Regions from separate parts of the Azospira inquinata genome, predicted to be linked through region 1. Evidence: riboswitches for the same ligand, from Rfam matches in the RefSeq annotation. Region 1 holds a riboswitch; the other holds the start of a gene.
What was found. Region 1 has a riboswitch for S-adenosylhomocysteine ahead of metH (methionine synthase). Riboswitches for the same ligand answer to the same signal wherever they lie in the genome.

Region 1 (14,739 bases):
ATGTGGCGGACAGCCAGGGCCGGGAAATGCTGCTCCTGCGCAACCCGGACGGCACCTGGCTAAATCGCCTTTCCGACCCGGCCTGGGGCGGCAAGGTGCGCCTCTGGCACTGGGATGACCATCTCACCCTGCTGGACAGCCGCTGGCAGACCCTGACCTACGACGCCCGGCAGCGGCCCTGGTTTACCGGCGCCCTGGGCCTGAAAGCCCAGCAGGAGTTTTTCTGGAGCGAGCCCTACACCTTTTTCACCACCAAGCAACCGGGCATCACCGTCTCCAGCCGCTGGCAGCGGGACGGCCAAACCTACGTGGCGGCCTTCGATCTGCTCCTGCAAGACCTTTCCCATTTCACTTCCCACCTGGATGCAGGCCAACATGGCTACGCCGCCATTCTTTCCGCCGACGGCCGGCTCCTGGGCCTGCCCCGGGGGGAACAGCCGGAGGGGAGCCCCCCCCGGGAAAGTTACCTACTGCAAAAGGCGGATACCCTGCCCAACGCCGCCCTGCAAACCGGTTACCGCTACTGGGAGGCCAACGGCCATGCGGCCTTCGACCGGTCCCTGGAGGTGGAGGGCCGCCACTGGCTGATCCGCTACCAGGCCCTGCCCCGGGCCAACACCACCCTCTGGCTGGCCATCCACGCCCCCCTGCGGGACTTCCTCCCCAGCTCCATGGCGGACGCCCTGGTCTTTGTCCTCCTCGCCCTGGTATCCCTGGTGGCCAGTATTTTCCTCGCCGCCCGGCTCAGCCGTCAGGTGGGCCGCCCCCTGGAATACCTGGCGGCGGGGGCGGACCGGATCAGCCATCTGGATTTCAGCCCGGCCCCGGACCCGGTCTACCCCTGGGAGGAAATCCACCGCATTTTCCTGGCCCATGACCGGATGCGGGAAATTCTCCGGGACACCACCCAGAATCTGGAAAAGCGGGTGGCGGAGCGCACCCAGGAAATGGAAGGGGTGCTGGAACGGCACCGGCGCACGGAAAAAAGCCTGATCCAGGCTGAACAGGCCCTGAGCGAACAGCTGGCCTTCCAGCGCGCCCTCACCAACGCGGTGCCCATTCCCCTCTTTTTCAAGGGGCCGGACAACCGCTACCTGGGCTGCAACACGGCCTACGAACAGGCTTTCCGGGTGCAATCCGACCATCTGGCCGGGCTTTCCCTGCTGGAAATGCCCTTTTTCGCCCCGGAACTGGCCACCCAGGTCCATCAGCGCAACCAGCAGGCCATTACGGAAAACAAGAGCTGGCGGGACGAATTGATCATGGTGTTCGGGGACAACCACCCCCACCAGGTCATCTACTGGGCCAACGCCTTCCGCCTTCCGGACGGCAGCCCCGGGGGCCTGATCGGCTCCATCCTGGACATCACCCCCTTGAAGGAGGCAGAGGCCGCCCTGCGGGAAGCCAAGGACGAGCAGGAAGCCATTTTCCTTTCCGGCGCCCTGGGCATGGTCTATCTGCGCCAGCGCATCATCATCCGCTGCAACCGGAAGATAGAAGAAATGCTGGGCTACGAGCCCGGGGAAATGCTGGGACAGAGCACCCAGCTCTGGTACGCGGACCAGGAATCCTTCGACGCCGCCGCCCAGGAAGCCTATCCCCGCCTGGCCCGGGGCGAAACCTATCAGGGGACGTGGCCCTTCCACAACAAGACCGGCGAGCTCCTGTGGGTGCGCATCTCCGGCCGGGCCATCGACCCGGAAAGCCCGGAAAAGGGCAGCGTCTGGATGCTGGAGGACATTACCCAGGAGCGGGAAGCTAAGCGCATGCTCCAGGAGACGGAAGCCTGGTATCGGGCCATCCTGGAATCCGCCCCGGTGGGCCTGCTGGTGGCGGACGAGGGGGGCACCATCAACCTCACCAACCGGCAGACGGACCAGATGTTCGGCTATGCCCCGGGAGAACTCCTGGGCCATCCCCTCACCGACCTCATTCCCCCCGCCGCCCATGCCCACCATCCAGCCCTGGTGCAAAACTATTTCCAGCACCCGGCGGTCAAAACCCTGAACAATGGCCGGGGCCTGGAAGGGCGGCGCAAGGACGGCCGGGTCATCCCCACGGAAATCGGCCTCAGCCCCCTGCCGCTCCGGGAAGGCAAACCCCGTCAGGTGGCGGCCTCCATTCTGGACATCACCCAGCGCCTGCGCACCGAAGACACCCTGCGTCAGGCCAAGGAAGAGGCGGAATCGGCCACGGCGGCCAAGTCCCTGTTCCTGGCCAACATGAGCCACGAAATCCGCACCCCCATGAACGCCATTATCGGCATGTCCCACCTGGCCCTGAAGACGGAGCTGACGCCCCGGCAGCGGGACTACGTGGGCAAGGTGCACAACGCGGCGGTGGCCCTCCTGGGCATCATCAACGACATCCTGGACTTCTCCAAAATCGAAGCCGGGAAAATGGCCCTGGAAACCCTTTCCTTCAATCTGGAGGAGGTGCTGGACAACGTGGCCACCGTGCTGGGGATGCGGGCCCAGGATAAGGGGCTGGAACTGCTCTTCGACATTCCCCCCGCCACCCCGGACGGGCTCCGGGGCGACCCCCTGCGCCTCAATCAGATCCTCACCAATTTGGTGGGCAATGCGGTGAAATTCACCGAACACGGCCAGATCACCGTGGCCGTCCGGCCCCTGGAACAGGTGGGGCAGCGGATCAAACTCCAGTTTTCCGTCACCGACACGGGCATCGGCATGACCCCGGAACAGCGGGCCCACCTCTTCCAGGCCTTTACCCAGGCGGATGGCAGCACCACCCGCAAATACGGGGGCACCGGCCTGGGCCTGTCCATTTCCAAGCGGCTGGTGGAAATGATGGGGGGCAACATCTGGGTCAAATCCGCCCCCGGGGACGGCAGCACCTTCAGCTTCACCGCCTGGTTCGAGCGGGATGACGAACGGGCCCGGCCCCACACCCTGCCCGAATCCCTGCGCCAGCTGCGCACCCTGGTGGTGGACGACAACGCCGCCGCCCGGGAAATCCTGGTGGAAATTCTGGAACAGCTCAATCTGCGACCGGAAGCCGCCGCCAGCGGAGAAGAGGCCCTCAGCCGCTTGGCAACCAGCACCCAGGGCAAGGACCCAATCCGGCTGGTGTTCCTGGACTGGCAGATGCCGGGCATGGACGGGGTGGAAACCCTGCGCCGCATCCGCAGCCACCTGCCCGCCGACCAGCAGCCGGAGGTCATCCTCATCACCGCCTACGACCGGGACGAACTGCGCCGGGCCGCCAGTGAAATGGGCATTCCCTCCCTGCTGGTGAAACCGGTGAGCACCTCCCTGCTGTTCGACACCCTGGTGGCCCGTTTCGCCCCGGCCCACAGCCAGCATCCAGAGCCCACGGAAGAGGAAAGCCTGGCGCCCCTCAAAGGCCTGCGGGTGCTGCTGGCGGAAGACAACGAAATCAATCAGCAGATTGCGGTGGAGCTTTTGGCCAGCGTGGGGGTCAGCTGTACCGTGGCCCGCAATGGCCGGGAAGCGGTGGACCAGCTCACCCGGGCTCCGGAGGGAACCTTCCGGCTGGTGCTCATGGATCTGCAAATGCCGGAAATGGACGGTTTTGAAGCCACCCGCCTGATCCGCTCCCTGCCCCAATACGCCCAGCTGCCCATCCTGGCCATGACCGCCCACGCCCTGGACGAGGAGCGGGAACGGTGCCTGGCCGGAGGCATGAACGACCATCTGGCCAAGCCCATCGATCCCCAGGCCCTATTCGCCGCCCTGCTGCGCTGGAGCGCGGAAGGCGGGGAGGGGGCCGCAGGAGCCGAGGCTCCCACCGTGCCCCCGGTGCCGGAAAGCGCCCCCTTCCCGGCCATTGCCGGAGTGGATACCCGGGACGGTCTGGCCCGCATGGCGGGCAACGCCAGCCTGTATCGCCGCCTGTTGCGCCAATTCGCCGGCAGCCAGCCGCGCCAGTGGGAAAAACTGGTGCAGGCCCTGACCGGGGAGCCGGCGGAAGCCGGACGCCTGCTCCATAGCCTCAAAGGCCTGGCGGGCAACCTGGGGGCCAAGGCCCTGCAACAGCGGGCGGAAGCCCTGGAGCGGGCCCTGGCCGGGGACGACCCGGCGGCGGCCACCCAGGCCCAGGAAGCCCTGGGCCTGGCCCTGCACCAGGTGGTGGATGCCATCCAGCAGACCATTCGGGGCGGGGACGAACCCCCGGTCCGCGCCGCCGCCCCCACCGCCAGTCCGGACCAGCTACGCCTCCAGCTGCAACGTCTGGAAGCCCTGCTCATTGCCAGCGACAGTGAAGCAGAGGACTATTTCAATGACATTCGCGCCGATCTGGCGGACCATCTGGCTCCCGCCGACTTCGCCGCCCTGGGGCGGGCCATCAGCGCCTTTGACTTTGACGCCGCCCAGACCCTTTGCCGTCAAGCCCTGGACCGCCTCGCCCCTGACGTCTGAAGTCCCGATTCCGGAGGAAGACACCATGACCGTTCTGCCGTCCACCCTAAGCCCCAAACCCGTCGTCCTGGTGGTGGACGACACCCCGGACAATCTGGCCCTGATGAGCGCCCTGCTGCGGGGCTATTACACGGTGAAGGTGGCCAACGGGGGGGAACGGGCCCTCCGGGTGGTGGCCCAGGGCCCCCTGCCGGATCTGATTCTCCTCGACGTGATGATGCCCGGCATGGACGGCTTTGAAGTGGCCCGCCAGCTCCATCTGGACCCCCGCAGCCGGGACATCCCCATCATCTTCCTCACCGCCAAGGCGGCGCCGGAAGACGAACAGCGGGGCCTGGACCTGGGGGCCGTGGACTACATCACCAAGCCCATCAGCCCCCCCATCGTCCTTGCCCGGGTAAAAAACCACCTGACCCTGAAGGCCGCCCGGGACTTTCTCCGGGACCAAAACGCCTACCTGGAAGAAGAGGTGCAGCGCCGCACCCGGGAAGTGTCCGTGATCCAGGACGTGACCATCATGGCCATGGCTTCCCTGGCGGAAACCCGGGATAACGAAACGGGCAACCACATCCGCCGCACCCAGAACTACGTCCGTGCCCTGGCCCGCAAGCTCCAGCGCCATCCCCGCTTTGCCGACCTGCTGGACGACGCCACCATCGACCTGCTCTACAAATCCGCCCCCCTCCACGACATCGGCAAGGTGGGCATTCCGGACCGCATCCTGCTCAAACCGGGCAAGCTCACCCCGGAAGAGTTTGAGATCATGAAGACCCACACCACCCTGGGCCGGGACGCCATTCTCCACGCCGAAAGTCTGATCGGCAGCCCCAACACCTTTCTGCGCCTGGCCCGGGAAATCGCCTACTGCCACCAGGAAAAATGGGACGGCTCCGGCTATCCCCAAGGCCTGCAAGGGGAAGCCATTCCGGTCTCCGCCCGGCTCATGGCCGTGGCCGACGTGTACGACGCCCTCATCAGCCGCCGGGTCTACAAACCCCCCTTCCCCCATGAAAAAGCCGTCGCCATCATCCGGGAAGGCCGGGGCCAGCACTTCGACCCGGACATGGCCGACGCCTTCCTCGCCATGGCCGAAGACTTCCGTCTCATCGCCGCCCAGTTCCAGGACACGGACGCCGACATGGCCCGGGAAGAGGAGCGCTTGAAGCTGGTGATTCAGACGGGGGAAGGGGCGGCCTAGCCCGGTAGGGGGCGCAGCGGGCACGCCGGGGCAGCACTTCCACCACTCCCGGCAGGGGAAAGCTCACAAAGCCAAGAGGCTCACTGCTTTAGGCAGGAAAGTCCCTTGGCTTTTTGCCGCCCCGTTCTGCGGCACCAGAGGCACCTCTCACCCCTTAGGACGCCCGCTCCGCCAACCAGGCCTTCAGTGCTTCCCCCACCTGGGCCACCACGCCGTCCCAATCCCCCTCCCTTGCCTGACGGAATAGGGTGGCGCTGGGGTACCAGGGGCTGTCCTGGCGCTTGAGGAGCCAGCGGAAATCCGGGGTGTGGGGCAGCAGCAGCCAGAGGGGCAGGCCCAGGGTGCCAGCCAGATGGGCCGGGGCCGTATCCACGGAAATGATCCGATCCATCTGCCCGGCCAGGGCTGCGGTCTGGGCGAAGTCGGTGAGGGCCGCGCCGGGACAATGAAGGCGGCCTCCTGGAAACGGAGCAACCCGCCCGGGCACCGCCGCCGCCCTACCGGCTTCGGCTTCGGCTTCGGCTTCGGCTTCGGCTTCGGCTTCGGCTTCGGCTTCGGCTTCGGCTTCGGCTTCGGCAGAGTCTGAGGCAAAACCAGAAGCAGCCAAGCTTTTTTCCCAGCAGGGCCAGGAAGGCATCGGGGTTTCCGGGGTTTCTTGAGTCTCCCGAACCGCCGCTCCCGTCCCCAAGGCGGCAGAAAGACCCTGGCCAGACGCCCCGTGCACCGGGGCTCCCGGGGGGGTGTCCTCTCCCCGCCGCCAACCCTTTTCCTCCAGCCAGGCCCGGTCTGTTTCCCGCAGCTCGGGCTGGAGCAGGTACCACTCCACGGGCAGGTCCAGCAGGGGCGCCAGTTGAGCCAGGGGCAGGCTGCGCCGGGCATCGTTGCCGTGTTGGGGGGAACCGCTCACCACCAGACCGATGCGGGGCCGGGCCGGGGTGCCGTCCGTTGCCCGGCCCCCCAAGCGGCGGGCCCAGGAGGCAGCAACCGCTGGGGGAACGGTAGCCCCAGCCAGGGGCGGGGGCACCGTGTCCACGGTGAGGCCCAGGGCCAGGGGCAGGCTGAGGAGGGGCAGGTGGCAGTCGAAGGGGGGCAGGGGGTCCCCCTTGGCCACCAGTTGGGGCGCCGGGCCCTCCCCCCAGGACCAGGCCCGGGCCAGGGGCAGGAGGGCGTCGGGCACCTCCAGGATCACCGCTGCGGCCTGACCCAAAAGGGGCTGAATCAGGCGAGAGAACTGGAGCCAGTCCCCATAGCCCTGCTCGGCCCAGACCAGGAGCCGCTGCCCGGCCAGGGGCTCGGCCCCGAGCCAGAGGGGCTGGGAATAGGCGCGCCGGGGCTCGAGAAACTGGGGGCACTGCCAGCGGGCCTCATAATCCCGCCAGCCCCCGGAAAAATCCCCCACCAGCAGTTGCAGCAGGGATTTAGCCCAGCGCCCCGTGGGCAGGTCCGGGCCCAGGGCCAGGGCCTTCTCGTAGTCCTGGATGGCCGCCCCATGGTCCTCCCGGGCCAGATGCACGTCGCCCCGGGCTTTGTAGGCCGCCCCGGAACCGGGCAGCAGGGCCACGGCCCGCTCGGCGGCAGCCAGAGCTTCGTCCAGGCGTCCCAGCAGTTCCAGGGCCTTGGCCCGATGCTGGCAGGCCAGGCCCGAATCCGGCACCCGGGCCAGCACCCCGTCAAAATCCGCCAGAGCCGCCCCGGGCCGCCCCATGGCCAGATGCAGGGCGCCCCGGTTACCCAGTAGTTCCGGCTCCCCGGGCCGCAGCTTGAGGGCCTCGCCCCAGGCAGCCAGCGCTTCTTCCCCCAGCCCCAGTTCCTGGCAGACCTGGGCCAGATGGACCCGGGCATCCCCATCCCCGGGCTGGAGTCGAAGAGCCCGGAGCAGGGCCTCCCGGGCCTCGGCCCAACGCCCCTGGCGGGCCAGGGCCACCCCCAGGTGACTGGCCACCCGGGGCTGGGCGGGCTGGACCGCCAGGGAGCGGGTCAGCAGGGTTATCCCTTCCGCCAGATTGCCCCGCTGCAATTCCAGAGTACCCAGGCCAGTGAGCAGCAGGGGATGGGCCGGCTGAAAGGGCAGCCAGCGGCGGAACAGGCGGGCTGCCTCTTCCAGACGACCGGCCTGATGCAGGCCCACGGCCTCCCGGATTTCCGTTTCGGCGCGGCGGGAGCGGGAAGAGGAACTCATGGCAAAAAGGGGAAAGGGGAAGAGGCGGGAATTGTAGCGCCCCCGGGGGAGAAGCCGGGGGTGGCGAAACCTCCCAAGGCATGGGCCGGGGAGTGGCCTTGGGGGAAAACGGCGGGCTCCTTGGCCCTTACGCGGGTCGAACGGTTCTGACGGGTCGGTTGGTCGGTCGAATCGCTCCGTGCCGTGCCGTGGCTGGGCTGGCTGGGCTGGGCTGGCTGGCTGGCTGGCTGGCTGGCTGGCTGGCTGGCTGGCTGGCTGGCTGGCTCTGGCTCTGGCTCTGGCTCTGGCTCTGGCTCTGGCTCTGGCTCTGGCTCTGGCTCTGGCGAGGACGAGGACGAGGACCATCATGGTGTGGGGCGCCGAAGCCCGCCGCCACTGCCCCGCCTTTTCCCCAGGCCCCTTCCCACCGCTCCGCCCCAGATTTTTCCCCGCCGGATCAAGGCCTTTGCTAGGCTAGGCGTCTGGCTTATTGGAGCGCCGCCGAGACGGCGTGCCTTGGCAGAAAGGGCCGCAACCCGTAAAATTCGCCCCCTGCCGAGGAGCGTTGCGACCCAGGGAATATCGGGGCCAGGCTCGGCATCGAACAACGGCGCTCACGAACCCTAGTCCGGTTTGTGGCGCCGTTCGTCTTTTCGGGCGCCCGCCGGCTGATCCGCCGAGGACACCATGCAGCCCGATCGCAGCACCGAAATCACCGCTCTCCTAAAACAGCGCATCCTCATCCTGGACGGGGCCATGGGCACCATGATCCAGCGCCATGGCCTGGGCGAGGCCGATTACCGGGGCGAGCGCTTCCGGGATCACCCCCACGATCTGAAGGGCAACAACGATCTGCTGCTCCTCACCCAGCCCCAGATTATCCGGGGCATCCACGCCGCCTATCTGGAGGCGGGTGCGGACATTATCGAGACCAACACCTTCAACGCCACGGCGGTGTCCCAGGCGGATTACAACCTCACCGAACTGGTCTATGAGCTGAATTTTGAGGGGGCCCGGCTGGCCCGGGAAGTCTGCGACCATTTCACCGCCGCCAATCCGGCCAAGCCCCGCTTCGTCGCCGGGGTGCTGGGCCCCACCAGCCGCACCGCCTCCATTTCCCCGGACGTGAATGACCCCAGCTACCGCAATGTGAGCTTTGACGCCCTGGTAGCCAATTACACCGAATCCATCCAGGGCCTGGTGGACGGGGGGGCGGATCTGCTCCTGGTGGAAACCGTATTCGACACCCTGAACGCCAAGGCCGCCCTGTTCGCCATCGAGCGCTTTTTCGACCAGCTGGGTCAGCGTCTGCCGGTGATGATCTCCGGCACCATCACGGACGCCTCCGGGCGCACCCTGTCGGGCCAGACGGCGGAAGCCTTCTGGAATTCCCTGCGCCACATCCAGCCCCTCTCCTTCGGCCTCAACTGCGCCCTGGGGGCCGGGGAACTGCGCCAGTACGTGGCCGAACTGTCCCGGGTCTGCGATTGCTTTGTTTCCGCCCACCCCAACGCGGGCCTGCCCAACGCCTTCGGCGGCTATGACGAAACCCCGGAAATGCTGGCGGAAGCCCTGGCCGAATGGGGCCGCTCCGGGCTCATCAACATCGCCGGGGGCTGCTGCGGCACGTCTCCGGACCACATCCGGGCCGTGGCCCAGGCCCTGGCCGGGCAGGCGCCCCGGGTGCCCGCCCAGCCCGCCCCGGCCCTGCGCCTTTCCGGGCTGGAGCCCTTTAACGTAGGGCCGGACAGCCTCTTTGTGAATGTGGGGGAACGGACCAACGTCACCGGCTCCAAGGCCTTCGCCCGCATGATCCTGGAAGGCCGTTTCGACGACGCCCTGGCGGTGGCCCGCCAGCAGGTGGAAAACGGCGCCCAGGTCATCGACATCAACATGGATGAAGCCATGCTGGATTCCCTGGCCGCCATGGACAAGTTCCTCAAGCTGGTGGCTTCCGAACCGGATATTGCCCGGGTGCCCATCATGCTGGACTCCTCCAAGTGGGAGGTGATCGAGGCGGGCCTGAAGTGCATCCAGGGCAAGGGCATCGTCAATTCCATTTCCATGAAGGAAGGGGAGGCCAAGTTCTTGCACCAGGCCCGGCTGGCCCGGCGCTACGGGGCGGCGGTGATTGTCATGGCCTTTGACGAGCAGGGCCAGGCGGACACCTACGCCCGCAAGACCACCATCTGCGAACGGGCCTACCGGCTCCTCACCGCCCCGGAAGCGGAAGGAGGGGCGGGCTTCCCGGCGGAAGACATCATTTTTGACCCCAACGTGTTCGCCATCGCCACGGGCATTCCGGAACACGACAATTACGCGGTGGATTTCATCGAAGCCACCCGCTGGATTCGCCAACATCTGCCCCACGCCGGAGTGTCCGGCGGGGTTTCCAACGTCTCCTTCTCCTTCCGGGGCAACAACCCGGTGCGGGAAGCCATCCACACCGTCTTCCTCTACCACGCCATTCAGGCCGGCATGACCATGGGCATCGTCAATGCGGGCATGCTGGGGGTGTACGACGATCTGGACCCGGAATTGCGCCGCAAGGTGGAGGACGTGGTCCTCAACCGCCATCCGGCCGCCGGGGAAGCCCTGGTGGAATTCGCCCAGACCGTGAAGGAAGGGGCGGCCAAGGACACGGGGCCGGACCTGAGCTGGCGCCAGCTGCCCGTGGATAAGCGCCTGGAACACGCCCTGGTAAAGGGCATCACGGACTTCGTGGTGGCGGATACGGAAGAGGTACGGGCCACCTTCGCCGCCCAGGGCAAGCCGCCCCTGTCGGTCATTGAAGGCCCCCTGATGAACGGCATGAACACGGTGGGGGATCTCTTTGGCGCGGGCAAAATGTTCCTGCCCCAGGTGGTGAAATCCGCCCGGGTCATGAAACAGGCCGTGGCCCACCTGATTCCCTACATCGAAGAGGAAAAGGCCCGCACCGGCGCCGGTTCCAAGGGCAAGATCGTCATCGCCACGGTGAAGGGGGACGTGCACGACATCGGCAAAAACATCGTGGGCGTGGTGCTGGGCTGCAACGGCTATGAAGTGGTGGATCTGGGGGTCATGGTGCCCTGCGACAAGATTCTCCACGCCGCCAAGGAGCACGGCGCCCAGGCCATCGGCCTCTCCGGCCTGATTACGCCGTCCCTGGAAGAAATGGCCCACGTGGCAGACGAAATGCAGCGCCAGGGCTGGGCCGCCAGCGGGGTGCCCCTGCTCATCGGCGGCGCCACCACCAGCCGGGCCCACACCGCCATCAAAATCGCCACCAACTATGAGGGCCCCGTGGTCTACGTGCCCGACGCCTCCCGGGCCGTGGGGGTGGTGACCCGCCTCCTTTCCCAGGTTCAGCGGGACGACTACGTGGCGGAAGTGGCGGCGGATTACGAGCACATCCGGGAGCAGCACGCGGGGAAAAAGGGCAGCCCCCTGGTCACCCTGGCGGAAGCCCGGGCCAACGCCTACCCCATCGACTGGGGCCACTATCAGCCCCCCGTGCCCAAGGCCCCCGGCCTCCATGTGCTGGGCGAGGTGCCCCTCTCCACTCTGGCGGATTACATCGACTGGGGCCCCTTCTTCCAGACCTGGGATCTGGCGGGCCGCTTCCCGGCCATTCTGGACGACGCCGTGGTGGGGGAAACCGCCCGGGGCGTGTACCGGGACGCCCAGGCCATGCTGGCCCGGATCGTGGCGGAAAAATGGCTCACCGCCAAGGCCGTCTTCGGCCTCTGGCCCGCCAACCGAGAAGGGGACGACCTCCACTTCTACCCAGACGAAAGCCGGACCACCCCCAGCTTTACCTGGCACGGCCTGCGCCAGCAGCACAAGCGCCCGGCGGACAAGGCCAATCTCTGCCTGGCCGACTTCGTCGCCCCGAAGGACAGCGGCGTGGCGGACTACGCCGGGGCCTTTGCCGTCACCGCCGGCCTGGGCATCGAGGCCAAGCTGGCGGAATTTGAAGCGGCCCACGACGACTACCAGTCCATCCTGCTCAAGTCCCTGGCCGACCGGCTCGCCGAAGCCTGCGCCGAATGGCTCCATGAGCGGGTACGGCGGGAATACTGGGGCTACGCCCCAGAGGAAGCCAGTAGCAACGAAGACCTGATCAAGGAAACCTACCAGGGCATCCGCCCCGCCCCCGGCTACCCGGCCTGCCCGGATCACACCGCCAAGGGCGGCCTGTTCCGGCTCCTGGACGCCCCGGCCAACGCGGACATGCACCTCACGGAAAGCTTCGCCATGTCCCCCGCCGCCTCCGTCTCCGGCTTCTACCTCTCCCACCCGGAATCCCAGTACTTCGCCATGCAGAAAATCGGCCAGGACCAACTGGAAGACTGGGCCCAACGCACCGGCCACAGCCTGGAAGAAGCCAAGTACTGGCTGGCGCCGTTGCTGTAAGCCAAGCTGGGCCTATTCGGGCCAGCACCCCAAAGGACCAAAGGGCGGCAACTAGCCGCCCTTTTTTTATCCCGATGCTTTCAAGAAGAAGCCCTGCCATCGGCCCCCAAAGGCCTTGTGCCCTAGGGGGTCACACCGACATCGCCACCCCACAGCCCCAAACGCCCCATGGGCGGGGTTCAGCCGGTATAGGACAGCCCCCGGATTACGCCCCCTCGGCGTCCTTTTCCGCCGCCTTCCCCCGTTCCTCCACATCCTCCACCACCACCGCCAGGGCGTTGGTGGAAATCAGCACTTCCATGAGGGAGAGGACCAGGGAGACGGCCAGGGCGAGGATGCTGATGCCGAAGAGGAGTTTGCCCAGGGTGGTTTCATGGACGTACAGGGCGAACATGGAGAGGGCGCAGAGGAGGAAGCTCAGGACGCCAAAGCTCTGCATGTACTGGATGAGCATGATGCGCCGCTTGAGGCCGGGGATTTGGCGCTGCACCAGGCGGCTTTCCCGTTCCACCGAGGCGTGGAGCTGGCGGATAACCTGGGCCAGGGTAAGGAAGCGGTTGGTGTAGGCCAGGAGCAGGAGGGAAATGGCGGGGAAGAGCAGGGCAGGGGTGGTGAGATCCATGGCGGAGGCGGCGGGGGATAGGGGCCCCAGTAAAGCAGGGCTTGGGCTTCCGGGCAAGGGGGGCGGGCCCGGCGGGGGCTTCCCGCCGCCAGGGGAAGGCTCAGCCCCTTAATGCCGGGGAGCGCCGACTTCCCTCGGGAGCGCCTAGCTTTGGGCCGCCTGAAGCGGTGGTCTTCCCGCCGCCGCCCGGCCTTTTCGGCACCGCTCCCCGGGCCCGCCGGGAAAATTGGCCCCGCCCCGAGGCCCCACAACCCTTACAATAGGGCTTTGCTCCTAACCCCCTACGCCCATGACTTTCAAGGTATTCATCGACGGCCGTCACGGCACCACCGGGCTCAAGATCGACGAACGTCTGTCCATCCGCCCCGAGGTGGAAATCCTGACCATCCCGGAAGCCCAGCGCAAGGACCCGGCGGTCAAGGCCGAGTACATCAATAACGCGGATCTGGTCTTCCTCTGTCTGCCGGACGCCGCCTCCCGGGAATCCGTGGCTCTGCTGGCCCCGGGCAACACCCGCACCCGCTTTCTCGACGCCTCCACCGCCCACCGCACCCATCCGGACTGGGTCTACGGCCTGCCCGAGCTGAACGGCAGCCAGCGGGACCGGATCAAAACGGCCCAGAAGGTGGCCGTGCCCGGCTGCCACGCCAGCGGCTTCATTATGCTGATGGCGCCCCTGGTGGCGGGGGGCCTGGTGCCCCGGGACTACCCGGCCAGCACCTATTCCATCACCGGCTACAGCGGTGGCGGCAAGGACATGATCGCCGACTATGAAAGCTACGGAGACGGCCCGGTGCCCGACGCCATGCGCAGCCCCCGGTTCTACGCCCTGGGCCTGGGCCACAAGCACCTGCCGGAAATGCAGGCCATCACCGGCCTAGCCCACAAGCCCCTGTTCACCCCCATCGTGGGCAATTTCGCCCAGGGCATGGTGGTGGCCGTGCCCCTCCTGCCCCGGGTGCTACCCAAGGCCCTCACCCCGTCGGACGTGCACGCCTATCTGAGCGAATACTACCGGGGCGAAACCTTCGTCCGGGTCATGCCCCTGGATACGGCCCCCGTGCTGGACAAGGGCTTCCTCCCCGCCACCGCCTGCAACGGCACCAACCGGGCGGAAATTTTTGTCTTCGGCCACCAGGACCAAATCCTCCTGGCCTCCCGCTTCGACAACCTGGGCAAAGGTGCCTCCGGCGCCGCCATCCAGTGCATGAACCTGATGCTGGGCATGGACGAAGCTACGGGCTTGCAGGCTTAAGACACCAAGCTTCGGGCAATAAAAAGGCCGGAACGGGCAACCGTTCCGGCCTTTTACGTTGACTCCCTCGCCGTGCCCCAGCCCCGGCAATCGCCCTGATCCAGAGGCTTTAGTCCGCCCGCCCCAGCCGTTGCAAAACCACGTCCACCGTCAGGCTGATGTGGTCCAGGGCGGCGGCGCGGGCCCGGCCTTCCGGGGTGGCCCGGTGCAGGTGGGGGGTCATGGCCAGGAGGTCGGCGATCTGGGGCTGGCCGTCCACTTCCAGGGCATAGGTGAAGGTTTCCCGGCCCAGGAGGCGAAAGCCCGGGGGCAGGGGGGTAGCGGGTTTTTCCGGCTTTAGGCGGGGGTAGATGACTTCCCGCAGCTCTCGCAGATGGTCCGGCCCCGGGTCCAGCATGAGGAGCTGGCCCTCCGGACGTAACACCCGGGCGAATTCCCCGTAGACAGGAAAGCCGAAGAGGCATAGCAGCCGATCCACGCTGGCGTCCGGCACAGGCAGGCGGGCGTTGCTGCCTACCACCCAGGTGGCCCCGGGGGCCTGTTTGGCCGCCGCCTGCACCGCCCATTTGGAAATATCCAGACCCAGTACGGCCAGGGGCCGCTCCCCGGCCAGGGCGGCCAGGCGCCGCAGATAGTAGCCTTCGCCGCAGCCCCCATCCAGGCAGGTGGGCAGCCCGCCGGCGGGCAGGTCCGCCAGTAGGGCCC
Region 2 (14,739 bases), 220 kb from region 1:
ATGGCCCGGTAGAGGGCGGCACTATCCACTTCGGCCTGGAGGTTGCGGCGGTAGCGTTGCAGGTCTTCCGGGGTGGGGGCGGTCACGGCTTGTCCTTGGCTTTACGTTTGGCCCGGGGGTGGGCGGCGTCATAGACCTGGGCCAGATGCTGGAAATCCAGGTGGGTATAGACCTGGGTGGAAGCGATGCTGGCGTGGCCGAGCATCTCCTGCACTGCCCGCAAATCCCCGGAGGACTGGAGCACGTGGGAGGCGAAGGAGTGGCGCAGCATGTGGGGATGGACCCGGGAGGGCAGGCCCTGATGCACGGCCCGCTGGGCCAGCCGGGCCTCAATGCCCCGGGGAGAAAGGCGGCCCCCCCGGTGATTGACGAACAGGGCCGTTTCCCCGGGGGCCGCCAGCACGGGGCGTTCCACGGCCCAGCGGGCAATGGCTTGACGGGCCTTGCTGCCCACGGGCACCAGGCGCAGCTTGCTGCGCTTGCCCAGCACCCGCACTTCCCCGGCGGCCACGTCTTCCAGGCAATCCACATTGAGACCGGCCAGTTCCGCCAAACGCAGGCCGGAGGAGTAGAAAAGCTCGAACATGGCCTGATCCCGGGCCTCCAGGGGCGTCTCCACCGGGGCATCCAGAAGCTGGGCGGCCTGATCTGGAGAGAGCACCTGGGGCAGGGCCTTGGGGCTTTTGGGCGCCCGAATGCCGTCCACCGGATTTTTGCTCACCAGCCCCCGCCCCCCCAGCCAGCGGTAAAAGCCCCGCCAGGCGGAGAGGGTACGGGCGATGGAGCGACCGGAAAGGCCCCGGCCATGGATCTGGCCCATGAAACGGCGCAACTGGAGGCCCTGGAGCCGGACCAGGGACACCGGGGGCTGGGCCTCCCGGGCCAGGGCCAGGAGGGCCGCCAGATCCCGGCCATAGCCGGCCACGGTCAAGGGGGACTGGCGGCGCTGATCCGTCAGTTCCGCCAGATAGGCGTCCACCAATTCCTGGTCCGTCATGAGGACGCCCCTCCCGCCTTCCGCCCCGCCTTAAGCCAGCGTCAGGCTCAGGCCGGGCGCAGGGCCCGGCTGATGGCGGCGGAAACCAGTTCCCCCAGCCGTTCCAGGTAGAGGGTGCCCATGTCGGAATAAAAGCGCTGGGGATCTTCGCTGCCCAGGGCCACCATGCCGAAGGTGCCATCCCCCTTTTGCAGGGCGATCAGGGCCTGGGAGCGGATCTGGGGCGAGGCTTCGCCAAACCAGGTGGAGGTCTCGAAGCCGGAGGTGGTACCGCAATAGGGCCGGGAAAGGGTTTCGGCAAAGACCTGGAGTTCCTCGGACACGGCGGCGAATTCGGGCAATTCCCCCACTCCCTGGGGCTGATCCCAGAGGCGCAGGGCCACGTGGGGTACGGCGAAATCCTCTTCCAGGTGGAAATCCAGCACATGGATCACCGCCTGGAAGGTGGACGCGGCCACCAAGCCCACAGCCAGGCGGTGCATTTTTTCGCTGATGGCGTCGTTATCCTCGCCAAACTGGATCAGTTCCCCCAGCTTGCCCGCCAGGGCCTTGTTCTTTTCCCGCAGGTCGATCATCTGCCGTTCGGTAATGGAAATGGTCCGGCCACCGTGGGGATGGGGCAGCACCAACCGGGTCAGCAGGTCCGGGTGTTCTTCGAAAAACTCCGGGCTCTCCAGCAGGTACTGGGCCACTTCGTCGCTGTTCAGGCTCATAGATCGATTTCTCCGCTAAAAACGGTGACCGCCGGGCCGGTCATGAGCACCGGAGTGCCCGCCCCCGCCCAGGCAATGGAAAGTTCGCCGCCCCGGGTGCTCACCCGCACCGGGGAATCCAAAAGGCCCCGGCGGATGCCGGACACCACGGCGGCGCAGGCGCCGGTGCCGCAGGCCAGGGTTTCCCCGGCGCCCCGCTCATAGACCCGGAGCTTGATGTGATGCCGGTCCTGGACCGCCATAAAGCCCGCGTTCACCCGTTGGGGAAAGCGGAGATGGGATTCGATGAGGGGACCTTCCTCCGTCACCGGATGCCGATCCACGTTCTCCACCACCTGCACGGCGTGGGGGTTGCCCATGGACACGGCGCCGATCTCCACGGTCCGGTCCCCCACCTTAAGGGGCTGGACCGGGGCATCCGTATCGCTGACAAAGGGAATGCGGGCCGGTTCAAAGATCGGGACGCCCATATCCACGGTCACCAGACCGTCCGCCTCCAGACGGGGGCCGATGACTCCGGCTTGGGTTTCCACCCGGATTTCGGACTTGGCGGTAAGGCCCTGGTCATGGACAAAGCGGACAAAACAGCGGGCGCCATTGCCACACTGCTCCACCTCGCCCCCGTCGGCGTTGAAAATCCGGTAGCGGAAATCCACCCCCGGCTGACGGGCCGGCTCCACCAGCAGCAGCTGGTCGCAGCCCACGCCGAAATGGCGATCCGCCAAAAAGCGGATCTGCTCCCGGGTCAGATGAACGGACTGACGCACCCCGTCGATCACGACAAAGTCGTTACCCAGGCCGTGCATCTTGGAAAATTTAAGCTTCATGATGGGAATTCGCTGTTATTAGGCGCAAGCCGCCGTTTGCAAAGGCTTGGCCATTATAAAGTCATCCATGACGAAGCCGTGGCCGATGTCACGGCACACTGCCGCCCGCTGCCGGAAACCGTAGGCCCGATAGGCCGCCAGGGCCCGGGTATTGCCCTTATTTACCGCCAGCACCAGGGTTTGCCCTCCCGCCTCCCGGGCCGTGGCGGCGGCCCAATCCACCAGGGCCCGGCCCACACCCCGGCCCTGGGCCTGGGGATGGACGTAGAGCTTGTCCAGCTTGAATTCCCCGGGAGTATCCGTGGTTTCCAGGCAGGCAAAGCCCACCATGGCATCCTCCAGACCAGCCGTCATCCAGCACACGGTCCAGCCCGGGCCGGGGGCACCAGCCTGGGCGGCCAAATCCCGGGGCTGGTAGCGCTCCGCCAGCATGTGGTCGATCTGGGCCTGGGGAATCAGGGCCGAATAGGTGTCCTGCCACACCACCCGGGCCAGGGCGATAAGCTCGGGCACCCGGTCCGGAGCTAGGGGCGCCAGATTCAGGGAGGAAGGGGTAGGGGCGGAGACAGCAGAGGAAACGGCGGTCATGGGCAGAAAAAGGTCGAAACTGGAGACAGAACCAGGAAGCCCCCATCTTACCCCCGCCCGAAGGGGGCGCTGCCCCGGGACTTAGGGGTAAAAGCGGGCTTCCCCGGGGGGACGGGTCTTGAAGCGCTTATGCAGCCAATAATATTGGGCCGGACACTGGCGCACCCGGGCTTCGATAAAGGCATTCATGCGCCGGGTGTCGGCATTAAGGTCCGGCCCCGGATAGTCCTCCCAGGGGGCTTCCAGGGTCACCCGATAGCCCTGGGGGGTCATCCGGGTCAGGCAGGGCAGCACCCGGGCATGGGCCAGCTTGGCGAGCCGGGGCACCCCGGTGATGGTCGCCGCAGGGGTACCGAAAAAGGGCACGAAAATGGCATCCCGGGGGCCGAAATCCAGGTCCGGCAGGTAATAGAAGGGACGACCGGAGGCCAGGCCCCTCACCGCCTTACGCAGGCCGTCCAGGCGGGAAAGAAGCTGGGGCTGGTTGAAGCGCATACGCCCGGCGTAGAGAGCGGCGTCGAAGACCAGATTTTTCTGGTTGGCGTACACCGACAGCATGGGCATTTCCAGGGTGAGCCGGGTCCAGCCCGCGTCCAAGCCGACAAAATGGGGACTGAGGAGTATCACCGGCGTTCCGTCGGTAGGCAGATGTTCCAGGCCTTCCAACTGGATCAGGCGGCGCAAACGCGCTGGCGAGGCCCACCAGAGCAGGCTCCGGTCCAGAAAAGACTGGCCGAAGGCGATGAAGTGCTGCAAGGCCAGGCGGCGCCGCGCCTCGGGTGCCAACTCGGGGAAACACAAGCCCAGGTTGGTGAGGGCCACCCGGCGCCGTTCCCGGCCCAGGACATAGAGCAGACGGCCAAAACCGGCCCCCAGGGCCCGCAGCCAAGCCAGGGGCAGAAAATGGAGGAGCCAGAGCAGGCCCACGGCCAGCCGGGTCATGGCCGCTCCTCCCCCACCGGGGCGGAGGCCCCGCCCTCCCTGGAAGGGGATCGCCCAGTCTCCATGGCCGCCGGCGCCACATGCCAGCCGGAGGCGGGCGCGGGACTTGGGGACAGGGCCCCGGCGGGGGGCGGCTCGGCGCCGGAGGGCCGCTTGTAACGGTTATAGCCCCACAGGTACTGGCTCGGACATTGGCGAATCAGGCCTTCCAGCTCCTGGTTGATCTGGGCCGCCCGAACTTCCGTGGAGCCCTCCAGAGGGTGGAGGGTTTCCTGAAGATGGAGATGGAAGCCCCGCCCTCCGGGCAGGCGCTCCGCGTAGGCCAGCAGCACCCGGGCGCCGGTTTCCGAAAGACGGGCGGCCAGGGTCATGGTGTAGGCGGGGCGACCAAAGAAATCCAGCCATTTGCCTTCCCCGGCTCCCGGCGCCTGGTCCGGCAGCATGCCCACCGCTTCCTTGCGCTTTAAGGCGCGGAGCAGGTGGCGCACCCCGGAGAGGTCGGCGGGGGCCAGTTGCAGCCGCTGATCCCGGGCCCGGCCCTGGACGATCAGGGGTTCCAGCCAGGCCTGTTTGGGGGGCCGGTAGAGCACCGTAATGGGGGATTCGGGACGGCAATGGGCGGCGTAATACTGGGCGGTCACCTCGAAGCAGCCCAGGTGGGGGGTGAGGAAAATAATGCCCCGGCCTTCGGCCCAGGCCGCTTCCACCAGCTCCCAGCCGGTCACCCGGACCACCCGGCCCGCCGCTTCTTCCAGGGGCCGCAGCCAGACCTTGGGCAATTCCAGCATGCCTTTACCCGCTTCGGCCACCGCCTGGGGCACCAGCCGGGCCGCCGCCTCCGGGGCGTAGGCCAGGGCCAGGTTTTCTTCCAGATGGGCCCGGTAGACGGGGGACAGGCGATAGGCCAGGCGGCCCACCAGGGCCCCCAGGGCGTGAAGCCAGGAAAGGGGCAGAAGGGAAAGGATACGGAACAGAGCGGCCAAGGGAGTGTCTCAGTACCAGGTCGCCCTGGTTTGACCCGGGGCGGGTGAAAAATTAGAATTATCGCGCCGCCGAGTTAATCAGGACAACTTGCAGGGCGGATCAAAAATTCTGCTAAAGCGTCGCCTGCTCCTCCCCCCGAGCGGTAACGCCATCCACCACAACAAAAGGGGAGAGGAGTATTTATCTTGGCAAAAGAGTTTCTGTTTACCTCGGAATCCGTTTCCGAAGGCCATCCGGACAAGGTCGCTGACCAGATTTCCGATTCCGTGCTGGACGCCATTCTGGCGGAAGACCCCAAGGGCCGGGTCGCCTGCGAAACCCTGGTATCCACCGGTCTGGTGGTCATGTCCGGGGAAATCACCACCAAAGCCAACATCAATTACCGGGACATCGCCCAGGAAGCGGTGCGGCGCATTGGTTACACCGATTCGGAAATCGGCTTCGACTACAAGTCCTGCGCCATTCTGGTGGCCATCAACAAGCAATCCCCGGACATCGCCCAGGGGGTGAATGAAGGGGAAGGCCTGGATCTGGACCAGGGTGCCGGCGACCAGGGGCTGATGTTCGGCTATGCCTGCAACGAAACCCCGTCCCTCATGCCCCTGCCCATCTACTACGCCCACCGCATCATGCAGCGTCAGGCCGAGGTGCGCAAGGATGGTCGCCTGCCCTGGCTGCGTCCCGACGCCAAGAGCCAGCTCACGGTGAAATACGTGGACGGTAAGCCGGTGGCCATCGACACCGTGGTGGTTTCCACCCAGCACAGCCCGGAAGTCTCCCACGCCCAGATTACCGAAGCGGTGGTAGAAGAAATCATCAAGCCCGTGCTGCCCCCGGAATTGCTCAACGGCAACACCCGCTACCTGATCAACCCCACCGGCCGGTTCGTAGTGGGCGGTCCCCACGGGGACTGCGGCCTCACCGGGCGCAAGATCATTGTGGACACCTACGGCGGTGCCGCCCACCACGGCGGCGGCGCTTTTTCCGGCAAGGATCCTTCCAAGGTGGACCGCTCCGCCGCCTACGCGGGCCGCTATGTGGCCAAGAACATCGTGGCCGCCGGTCTGGCGGACAAGTGCGAAGTCCAGGTAGCCTATGCCATCGGCGTGGCCAAGCCCGTTTCCCTGATGGTGAATACCTTCGGCACGGGCAAGATCGCCGATGAAAAAATTGTGGAACTGGTGGGCCGTCACTTCGACCTGCGTCCCAAGGGCATTATCCAAACCCTGGACCTGCTCCGCCCCATCTACGCCAAAACCGCCGCCTACGGCCACTTCGGTCGGGAAGAGCCGGAATTCACCTGGGAAGCCACGGACAAGGCGGCTGCCCTGCGGGCCGACGCGGGCCTATAATCCGGGGCGCGCCTGCGCCATACTGCTTTTGTCGTAGCTCAGACGCCCAGCCACCCGCTGGGCGTTTTTGTATCCGCCCACCCGGCGGCCGCCACCGGGCCCCAAGCCCCGCCTGTTCTTTTGCAAAGGTCAAACAACAATATGCCGGTCCAACTCGTCGCCGCCACGCCTTCCGCCTATGCCTTTCCCCTGCTCATCAAGCACCTGCTCCACTCGGCCCTGACCCAGCATCCGGATCAGGAAATCGTTTACCGGGACAAGGTGCGCCACACCTACCGGGATCTGGAACAGCGCATCGGCCGGCTGGCCAACGGTCTGGCCGGGCTGGGGGTGGAAGCGGGCAAGACGGTGGCCATCATGGACTGGGACAGCCACCGCTATTTGGAATGTTTTTTTGCCGTGCCCATGATGGGGGCGGTGCTGCAAACGGTGAATGTGCGCCTCACTCAGGACCAGCTCCTGTACACCCTGAACCACGCCCGGGCCGACGTGCTTCTGGTCAATAGCGAATTCCTGCCCCTCCTGGCCGCCTTTGCGGACAAGCTGGAAACGGTGAAGACCCTGGTACTGATCCACGGAGATCAGGCCGGGGAAAGCAAGGCGGGCCTGGACCTGCCCTTCGCCACGGATTACGAAACCCTGCTGGCCCAGTCTTCCCCGGACTACGATTTCCCTGACTTTGACGAAAACGCCAAGGCCACCACCTTCTACACCACCGGCACCACGGGCTTGCCCAAGGGGGTCTATTTCAGCCATCGCCAGCTGGTGTTGCACAGCCTTTCCGCGGCCACCGCCCTGGGCACCGCCGCCCGCCAGGGGCGCCTGCACCGGGACGACGTGTACATGCCCATCACCCCCATGTTCCACGTGCATGCCTGGGGCCTGCCCTACGTGGCCACCATGCTGGGCCTGAAACAGGTCTATCCGGGCCGCTACCAGGCGGACATGCTCCTCAAGCTGCGCCGGGAGGAAAAGGTGAGCTTTTCCCACTGCGTCCCCACGGTGCTGCACATGATCCTCAACCATCCCCACGCCAAGGACACGGACCTGTCCGGCTGGAAGGTGATGATCGGCGGCTCCGCCTTGGCCCAGGCCCTCGCCTGTACGGCCCTGGCCCGGGGCATGGACCTCTTTACCGGCTACGGCATGTCGGAAACCTGCCCCATCCTCACCATCGCCCACCTCCCCAGCGACCTGGTGGATGCCCCGGCGGAGGAGCAGGCGGTGTACCGGGCCAAGACCGGCCTCACCCTGCCCCTGGTGGATTTGCGCCTGACCGACCCCAACATGGGGGAACTGCCCCGGGACGGCCAGACCACGGGGGAAGTGGTGGTGCGCTCCCCCTGGCTCACCCAGGGCTACCTCCACGCTCCGGAAGCCTCGGAGGAGTTGTGGGAAGGGGGCTACCTGCACACCGCCGACATCGGTTTTATGGACGCCCAGGGCTGGCTGCAAATCACGGACCGGATCAAGGACGTGATCAAAACCGGCGGGGAATGGACCTCCTCCCTGCAACTGGAAGACATCGTGGGCCAACACCCGGCGGTCCATGAAGTGGCCGTGGTGGGGGTGCGGGACGACAAGTGGGGGGAACGGCCCCTGGCCCTGGTGGTGTTAAAGCCGGAATGGGAAGGCAAAATCACCGCCCACACCATCCGCAACTTCGCCGCCCACGCAGCGGAAGTGCAAGGCGTCACCCGCTACGGGGTGCTGATCCAGGTGAGCTTCGTCAAAACCCTGGCCCGCACCAGCGTGGGCAAAATCAACAAGCGCCAGATCCGGGAAGATTTGTCCAAGGCCAAGGGCTAAGACCGCCGGCCTATCGGACTTCCGGGTAACCTACCGCCGAACCTTCCGCATAGGGCATCCGGCCGCCCAGGGCCGCGGGAAGCCAATTTCCCTTCACCCCGCCGCAAGAATGGCTTCCAGCTTGGCTCTCCCGCCCGGCAAAAGTAAGAAGCCCGTCTTTCTTCCCTCTCCGGGCAGAAAAGAAAAGGGGCCGAATGGCCCCTTCATTGCAGCGATTGGGCCGCCCCGGGCGGCCTGCCTCACACCCGGTACTGGCCCACCACCTGACGCATGGCGCCAGCCAGTTCGTCCAGATGCCGGGCCGTGTCCGCCGTGGCGGCCGCCGCGGCGCTGTTTTCTTCCGTCATCTGGGCGATCCGTTCCACCTGCTGGGCAATGCTGGTGCTGGCCACGCTTTGTTCCCGAATGGCTTCGCTGATTTCCCCCACCCGGGCTTCCGTGTCCTGGGACACCTGGCTGATTTCCCGGATCGAGTCGCTGGCCTGGGCGGTACGGGCCACGCCGCTTTCCACCTGATCCACCGCCGCCCGCATGCCTTCGGCGGCGCTCTTGGCGCTGGTCTGCATGGAACCGATGGTGGAGGCGATTTCCTGGGTGGAAGAGGCGGTGCGTTCCGCCAGCTTGCGCACCTCGTCAGCCACCACGGCAAAGCCCCGGCCCGCTTCCCCGGCCCGAGCCGCCTCGATGGCCGCATTCAGAGCCAGGAGATTGGTCTGATCCGCCACTTCCCGAATCACCGCCACCACCGTATTCACCTTGGCGCTGTCCTGATCCAGCAGATCGATGTGTTCGGCGGCGCTGCGCACCACCTGGGCGATGCCGTTGATGTCTTCCACCGTATGGCCGATCACCTCCGCCCCTTCGGTAGCCACCTGGCCGGAACGCACGGCCAGCTGGTTGGTTTCCCCGGCCCGGTCCGCCACGTGGGTGACGCTCACGGTCATTTCTTCCACCGTGGCCGCCATGCTGGCCGCCGCATCGCTTTGCTGGGAGGAACTGACGGACACCTGCTGGGCCGCCGTAGCCATCTGGGCGGCGGCGTCGGACACTTCGGAGGCGTGCTTGGTAATGTCGGACAGGCTTTGCTGCATCCGGTCCAGCAACCGGTTGAAGGCCGCCGCCATAGCGGAAATTTCGTCCTTACCCGTGACCGGCACCCGGCGGGTGAAATCCAGCTCGCTTTCCACCTCTTCCACCAGCCGTTCCACGGCCACCAGGGGCCCTTCCACCCGACGGTAGGTCATGACCCCCATGACAATGGAAAATGCCGCCGCCAGACCGATAACCCCGAGCAGCAGAATAATGCTGTTGTGGTAATCCGCCGCCGAAGCCTGGGCCACTTTCCCGGTCAGGGAAGCCTCATAGGCCAGCAGGTTATTGACCGCCTGCATCATGGCCTTGATCTGGGCCCCATGGCTCAGAATCATCTCCCGGGCCGCCTCGTTTTTACCGTCATTGGACAGGGCCAGGGCCTGGTCCACCAGGGCGAAATAACGGCTCACCTGGGTATTGGCTTCCTGCAACAGGGCCCGGTCCTGGTCATCCAGGGGACGCTGGCGCCCCACCTTATCCAGGAAAGACTTGCGGGCTTCCTGGATGGATGCCATGACGGCCGCCTTGCGGGTGGTGTCAGTGACCAGGATATGGGTCAGCACCAGGGAACGGCTTTCAAACAACTGGGCCGCCGCCCCGTCCGTGCCAATGACGCTGGGCATGACCGATTCGTTAATTTCATTGAGGCGCCCGTCCAGGCGACCCGCCGTATCCAGGGCCACCCAGCCGAGTATGGCCAGGGCAATGAGGGAAGTACAAACCAGCAGAATGAGACGTTTGGCGACCGACATGGGGAACTCCGTAAGGCTGAAGGACAAAAGGGGCCGGGGCCCCACTCTGGCGCTATGTTTTTTATCGCGGTCCCGGATCTGCGCCGGGAGGCTGGCCGCCAGTTGGTCAACTTCCCTGTCACCAGGATCACTACTGTTGGCGATATTTTATCGGACAACGGCATATTACTTCATATTACTTTTGTATTAGATTGTAACTTGCACTTCTCCCCCAAGCCAGAAGAGCCAAGTTATAATGGCCGTCCTCCGAGGAGCGCTGCGAGATTATTGATCCCAGGCTCGGAGTTCCTGGCCACGGGCAGTCGCCCTGGTTGTAACAACGGCGCTCACCTGTTCAACCCTGCCGGCGCGGGGTGCAGCGTGAGTCCGCGTGAGTTCCTTATCTCCCGGTCCCCTGCTTCCCGTTTGTCCGGCTTCCGACGAAGGAGCCACACTGTGACCGCCCAACTCTCCCACGAATACGTCGTCGCCGACCTGAATCTGGCCCCCTGGGGCCGCAAAGAAATCCGCATTGCGGAAACCGAAATGCCCGGCCTCATGGCCATCCGGGAAAAATTCGCCACCGCCCAGCCTCTGAAGGGCGCCCGCATTACGGGCTCCCTGCACATGACCATCCAGACGGCAGTGCTCATCGAGACCCTGACCGCCCTGGGGGCGGAAGTGCGCTGGGCCTCCTGCAATATTTTCTCCACCCAGGATCACGCCGCCGCCGCCATCGCCCAGGACGGGGTGTCCGTTTTCGCCGTCAAGGGCGAATCCCTGGAAGATTACTGGAACTACACCCACCGCATTTTTGAATGGCCGGAAGCCAACGGTGCCCCCGTGTTCAGCAACATGATCCTGGACGATGGGGGTGACGCCACCCTGCTGCTGCACCTGGGCGCCCGGGCGGAAAAAGATCTGTCCGTGCTGGATCATCCGGACAGCGAAGAAGCCACCGTGCTGTTCGCCGCCATCAAGGCCAAGCTGAAGACCGATCCCACCTGGTATTCCACCCATCTGGCCCATATCAAGGGCGTCACCGAAGAAACCACCACTGGGGTGCACCGGCTCTACCAAATGCACGCCCGGGGCGAACTGAAGATTCCCGCCATCAACGTCAATGACTCGGTAACCAAGTCCAAGTTCGACAACCTCTACGGCTGCCGGGAATCCCTGGTGGACGGCATCAAGCGGGCCACGGACGTAATGGTGGCGGGCAAGATCGGCGTGGTGCTGGGTTACGGCGACGTGGGTAAGGGCTGCGCCCAATCCCTGCGCGGCCTGGGCGCCACCGTGTGGGTCACGGAAGTGGACCCCATCTGCGCCCTGCAAGCCGCCATGGAAGGCTACCGGGTGGTCACCATGGAAGAAGCCGCGCCCCTGGGGGACATTTTCGTCACCACCACGGGCAATGTGGGGGTCATCACCCACGACCACATGGCGGCCATGAAGAACAACGCCATTGTCTGCAACATCGGCCACTTTGATTCCGAAATCCAGGTAGCCAGCCTGCGCCAGTACCAATGGGAAAACATCAAGCCCCAGGTGGATCACGTCATTTTCCCCGACGGCAAGCGCATCATTCTCCTGGCCGAAGGCCGTCTGGTGAATCTGGGCTGCGCCACCGGCCACCCCAGCTTCGTCATGAGCAACTCCTTCGCCAACCAGACCCTGGCCCAGATCGAGCTGTTCACCAAGACCGCCCAGTACCCGGTGGGGGTGTATGTGCTGCCCAAGCACCTGGATGAAATGGTGGCCCGCCTGCACCTGGAAAAAATCGGCGCCCACCTGACCACCCTGACCGCGGAACAGGCCGCCTACATTGGCGTCCCCGTGGAAGGCCCCTACAAGGCGGAAAACTACCGCTACTAAGACCCGCACTGGATCGGCCTCCCCCCGGAGGCCGACCCAGTGCCCCCCATTCCGGCGGAAGCCGCGCTCTTCTTTGCTCGGCGCCGCTTCCGCCTTTTTCCAGGAGCCCCCATGACCCCGGAAATTTCCATCGAATTTTTCCCGCCCCAGACCAGCGAGGGCGTGGATAAGCTGCGGGCCGTGCGCCAGCAGCTGGCGGCGGCCCAACCCGCCTTTTTCTCCGTCACCTACGGGGCGGGCGGCTCCACCCGGGAGCGTACCGCTGCCGTGGTCAAGGAAATCGCTAGCGAAGGACGGGTCGCCGCCCCCCATCTTTCCTGTATCGGCTCTTCCCGGGATTCCATCCGGGCCATCCTGGACGACTACCGGGCCGCCGGTATCCGCCATCTGGTGGCCCTGCGCGGCGACCTGCCGTCCGGCATGGCCCAGTCCGGAGAATTCCGCTACGCCAACGAACTGGTGGAATTCATCCGCCAGGAAACCGGCGACTGGTTCCGTCTGGCCGTGGCCGCCTACCCGGAATGGCATCCCCAGGCCCCCAGCCCGGCCGCCGACCTGCAAGCCTATGTGGGCAAGGTCCAGGCCGGGGCGGACATCGCCATCACCCAGTATTTCTACAATGGGGACGCCTATTTCCGCTTTGTGGACGAGGCCCGGGCCGCCGGGGCGGATATTCCCGTGTTTCCCGGCATCATGCCTATCGCCAGTTTTTCCAAACTGGCCCGCTTCTCCGACGCCTGCGGCGCCGAAATTCCCCGCTGGATGCGGCGTAAATTCGAATCCTTCGGGGATGATGGGGATTCCATCCGGGAATTCGGCCTAGATGCGGTCACCGCCCTGTGCCAGCGCCTGCTGGACGGAGGCGCCCCGGGCCTGCATTTTTACAGCATGAACCAGTCCGGCCTGATCCTGGAAATCTGCCGCCGGCTGGGCCTTTCCTAAGCCTTTTCCCAGTCTTTCCCGGGCCTTTCGGCCCGGGACCGTTCCCCTGGACAGGGAAGCACGACATAATGCCGTCATGCTGCTCGTCCCCCTGCCTCGGCGCCCGGATTGGCGCCATCCTCCCCTGGTCACCCTGGCCATCATGGTGCTGTGCACCCTGATCTACTTTTTCTGGCAGATCCCGGGGGACAAGGTCCAGGAGCAGGCCCTGGATTACTACGGCAAGTCCGTGCTGCGGGAGGCGGAACTGCCCGCCTACCTGAACTATCTTTCCGAGCAAGGCGGAGAAAAAGCCCGCCGCCTACGCCAGGCCTACGCCCATGACCGGTGGCCCCTGGTGCTGGCCGCCATGGAAAACGACGGGGAATTCCAGCTTCGCCTGCATCGGGGTCAGGTCATTACCCCCCACTCCCCCCTCTATCCCCAGTGGCAGACCGCCCGCCGCCATTACGAAGATCTCCGCAATCGGGCCGTCACCAGCCGCTACGCCTTCACCCCCACCGATCCCCGCCCCATCACCTGGTTCAGCCACATGTTCCTCCACGGGGACGAAAGCCATCTGGTGGGCAATATGGTGATCCTCTTCATTACCGGCTATCTGGTGGAAGAGGCCCTGGGAAGCCGGCGCTACCTGCTCTATTACCTGCTCGCCGGACTGGGGGCCGCCGGACTGGATCTGGCTCTCCACGGCCAGCGCAGCACCGGCAGCATCGGCGCTTCCGGGGCCATTGCGGGGGTCATGGCCATGTTTGTGGTGCTCTTCGGCGCCCGGCCCATCCGCTTTTTTTACTGGATCGTTTTCTACTTCGACTTCTGCGTCGCCCCCGCCATCCTGGCCCTGCCCCTATGGCTGGCCAACGAGGCCTACCAGCTCTGGGCCCACCCGGAAAGCCCCATCAATTACGTGGCCCACATGGGAGGCTTTGTCGCCGGCGCCCTGCTGGCCGCCTGGTTCCGCTGGCGCCATCCCCACCAGGCCCTACCCGATCCGGGGGCTACGCTGACGCCCGCGCCAGGGGAGGCGGAGCCCGCCGCCAGCCTGGCCCGCATTCAAATCCTGATTCGGGAACTCAAGGTGGATGAAGGGGTGGAGGCCCTGCGCCGCCTTTCCCGCCGCTATCCGGAAGACGAGACGGTGGTGAATCCCTATTACCAGCTGGCCAAACTCCACCCGGCGGACGATCACTACCATCGGGCCGCCGCCCGGGTGTTTGCCCTGCCCGCGGGGGACGGGGCCCGGGAGGCCCGGGTGCGGGAGGTGCTGCTGGAGTACATGAGCCTGGCCCGACCCTGTGTGCGTTTTACCCCGGACGGCCTGGCCACCCTGGCCCGGCGCCTGATTCTGGCCGGTTACGGGGAAGACGGGGAACGCCTGATCCGGGCCTTGCAGGCCCGCAACCCGGACCATGCCCAGATCGCTCCCCTGCTCATGGTCCTGGCCCGGCACCACGCCCGTCAGGGCAATCAGGAAGCCTTCCGCCGGGGTCTGGAAACCCTGCGCCAGAATTTTCCCGAAACGGAAGAAGCCCGGCTGGCCACCCAGCTGCTGCGCTAGCCGGGGGAGGGGCGCCCCTCAGGCCTGGGCCAGACGGGCCAGGGTGGCCAGATAGCGTTCCGCCTCGGCCCGCAGGGGATGGTCCGGGTAGCGGGCTTTCAGGGTTTCCAGAATGCGCCCGGCCATGGGGTCCTGGTGGAACTGCTCGCAGAGGATTTGGGCGCTGAGCAGATAGACGGCGGGAATGTCCCCGTGGCCCGGATTGCGGCGATCAAAACCCTTCATCACCTCCAGGGCCCCCCGAAAATCCCGGCCCCGGGCGGCGGCCTGGGCCAGGCCCAGCACCGTTGCCTCGGGCGTCTCCCAGGCGGCGTCCAGCTGGCGGCAGCGGC

Region 2: linked by a shared signal. The riboswitch ahead of ahcY (adenosylhomocysteinase) and the one ahead of metH (methionine synthase) in region 1 are both predicted to bind S-adenosylhomocysteine.

The regions. Positions count from the first base shown of each region.
Region 1 is NZ_CP064782.1:1,471,447-1,486,185, forward strand. It holds gene Azoinq_RS06735 (response regulator) at 1-4,403, shown strand, start outside; gene Azoinq_RS06740 (response regulator) at 4,429-5,601, shown strand; gene Azoinq_RS15080 (tetratricopeptide repeat protein) at 5,756-7,780, opposite strand; S-adenosyl-L-homocysteine riboswitch at 8,311-8,382, shown strand; gene metH (methionine synthase) at 8,447-12,157, shown strand; gene Azoinq_RS06755 (DUF2721 domain-containing protein) at 12,363-12,779, opposite strand; gene argC (N-acetyl-gamma-glutamyl-phosphate reductase) at 13,069-14,034, shown strand; gene Azoinq_RS06765 (putative RNA methyltransferase) at 14,144-14,739, opposite strand, start outside.
Region 2 is NZ_CP064782.1:1,248,566-1,263,304, forward strand. It holds gene Azoinq_RS05645 (VIT1/CCC1 transporter family protein) at 1-86, opposite strand, end outside; gene xerC (tyrosine recombinase XerC) at 83-997, opposite strand; gene Azoinq_RS05655 (DUF484 family protein) at 1,045-1,710, opposite strand; gene dapF (diaminopimelate epimerase) at 1,707-2,537, opposite strand; gene Azoinq_RS05665 (GNAT family N-acetyltransferase) at 2,556-3,125, opposite strand; gene Azoinq_RS05670 (LpxL/LpxP family acyltransferase) at 3,207-4,067, opposite strand; gene Azoinq_RS05675 (lysophospholipid acyltransferase family protein) at 4,064-5,050, opposite strand; gene metK (methionine adenosyltransferase) at 5,237-6,403, shown strand; gene Azoinq_RS05685 (fatty acid--CoA ligase) at 6,545-8,212, shown strand; gene Azoinq_RS05690 (methyl-accepting chemotaxis protein) at 8,452-10,056, opposite strand; S-adenosyl-L-homocysteine riboswitch at 10,299-10,391, shown strand; gene ahcY (adenosylhomocysteinase) at 10,492-11,910, shown strand; gene metF (methylenetetrahydrofolate reductase [NAD(P)H]) at 12,022-12,852, shown strand; gene Azoinq_RS15070 (rhomboid family intramembrane serine protease) at 12,929-14,407, shown strand; gene Azoinq_RS05710 (tetratricopeptide repeat protein) at 14,426-14,739, opposite strand, start outside.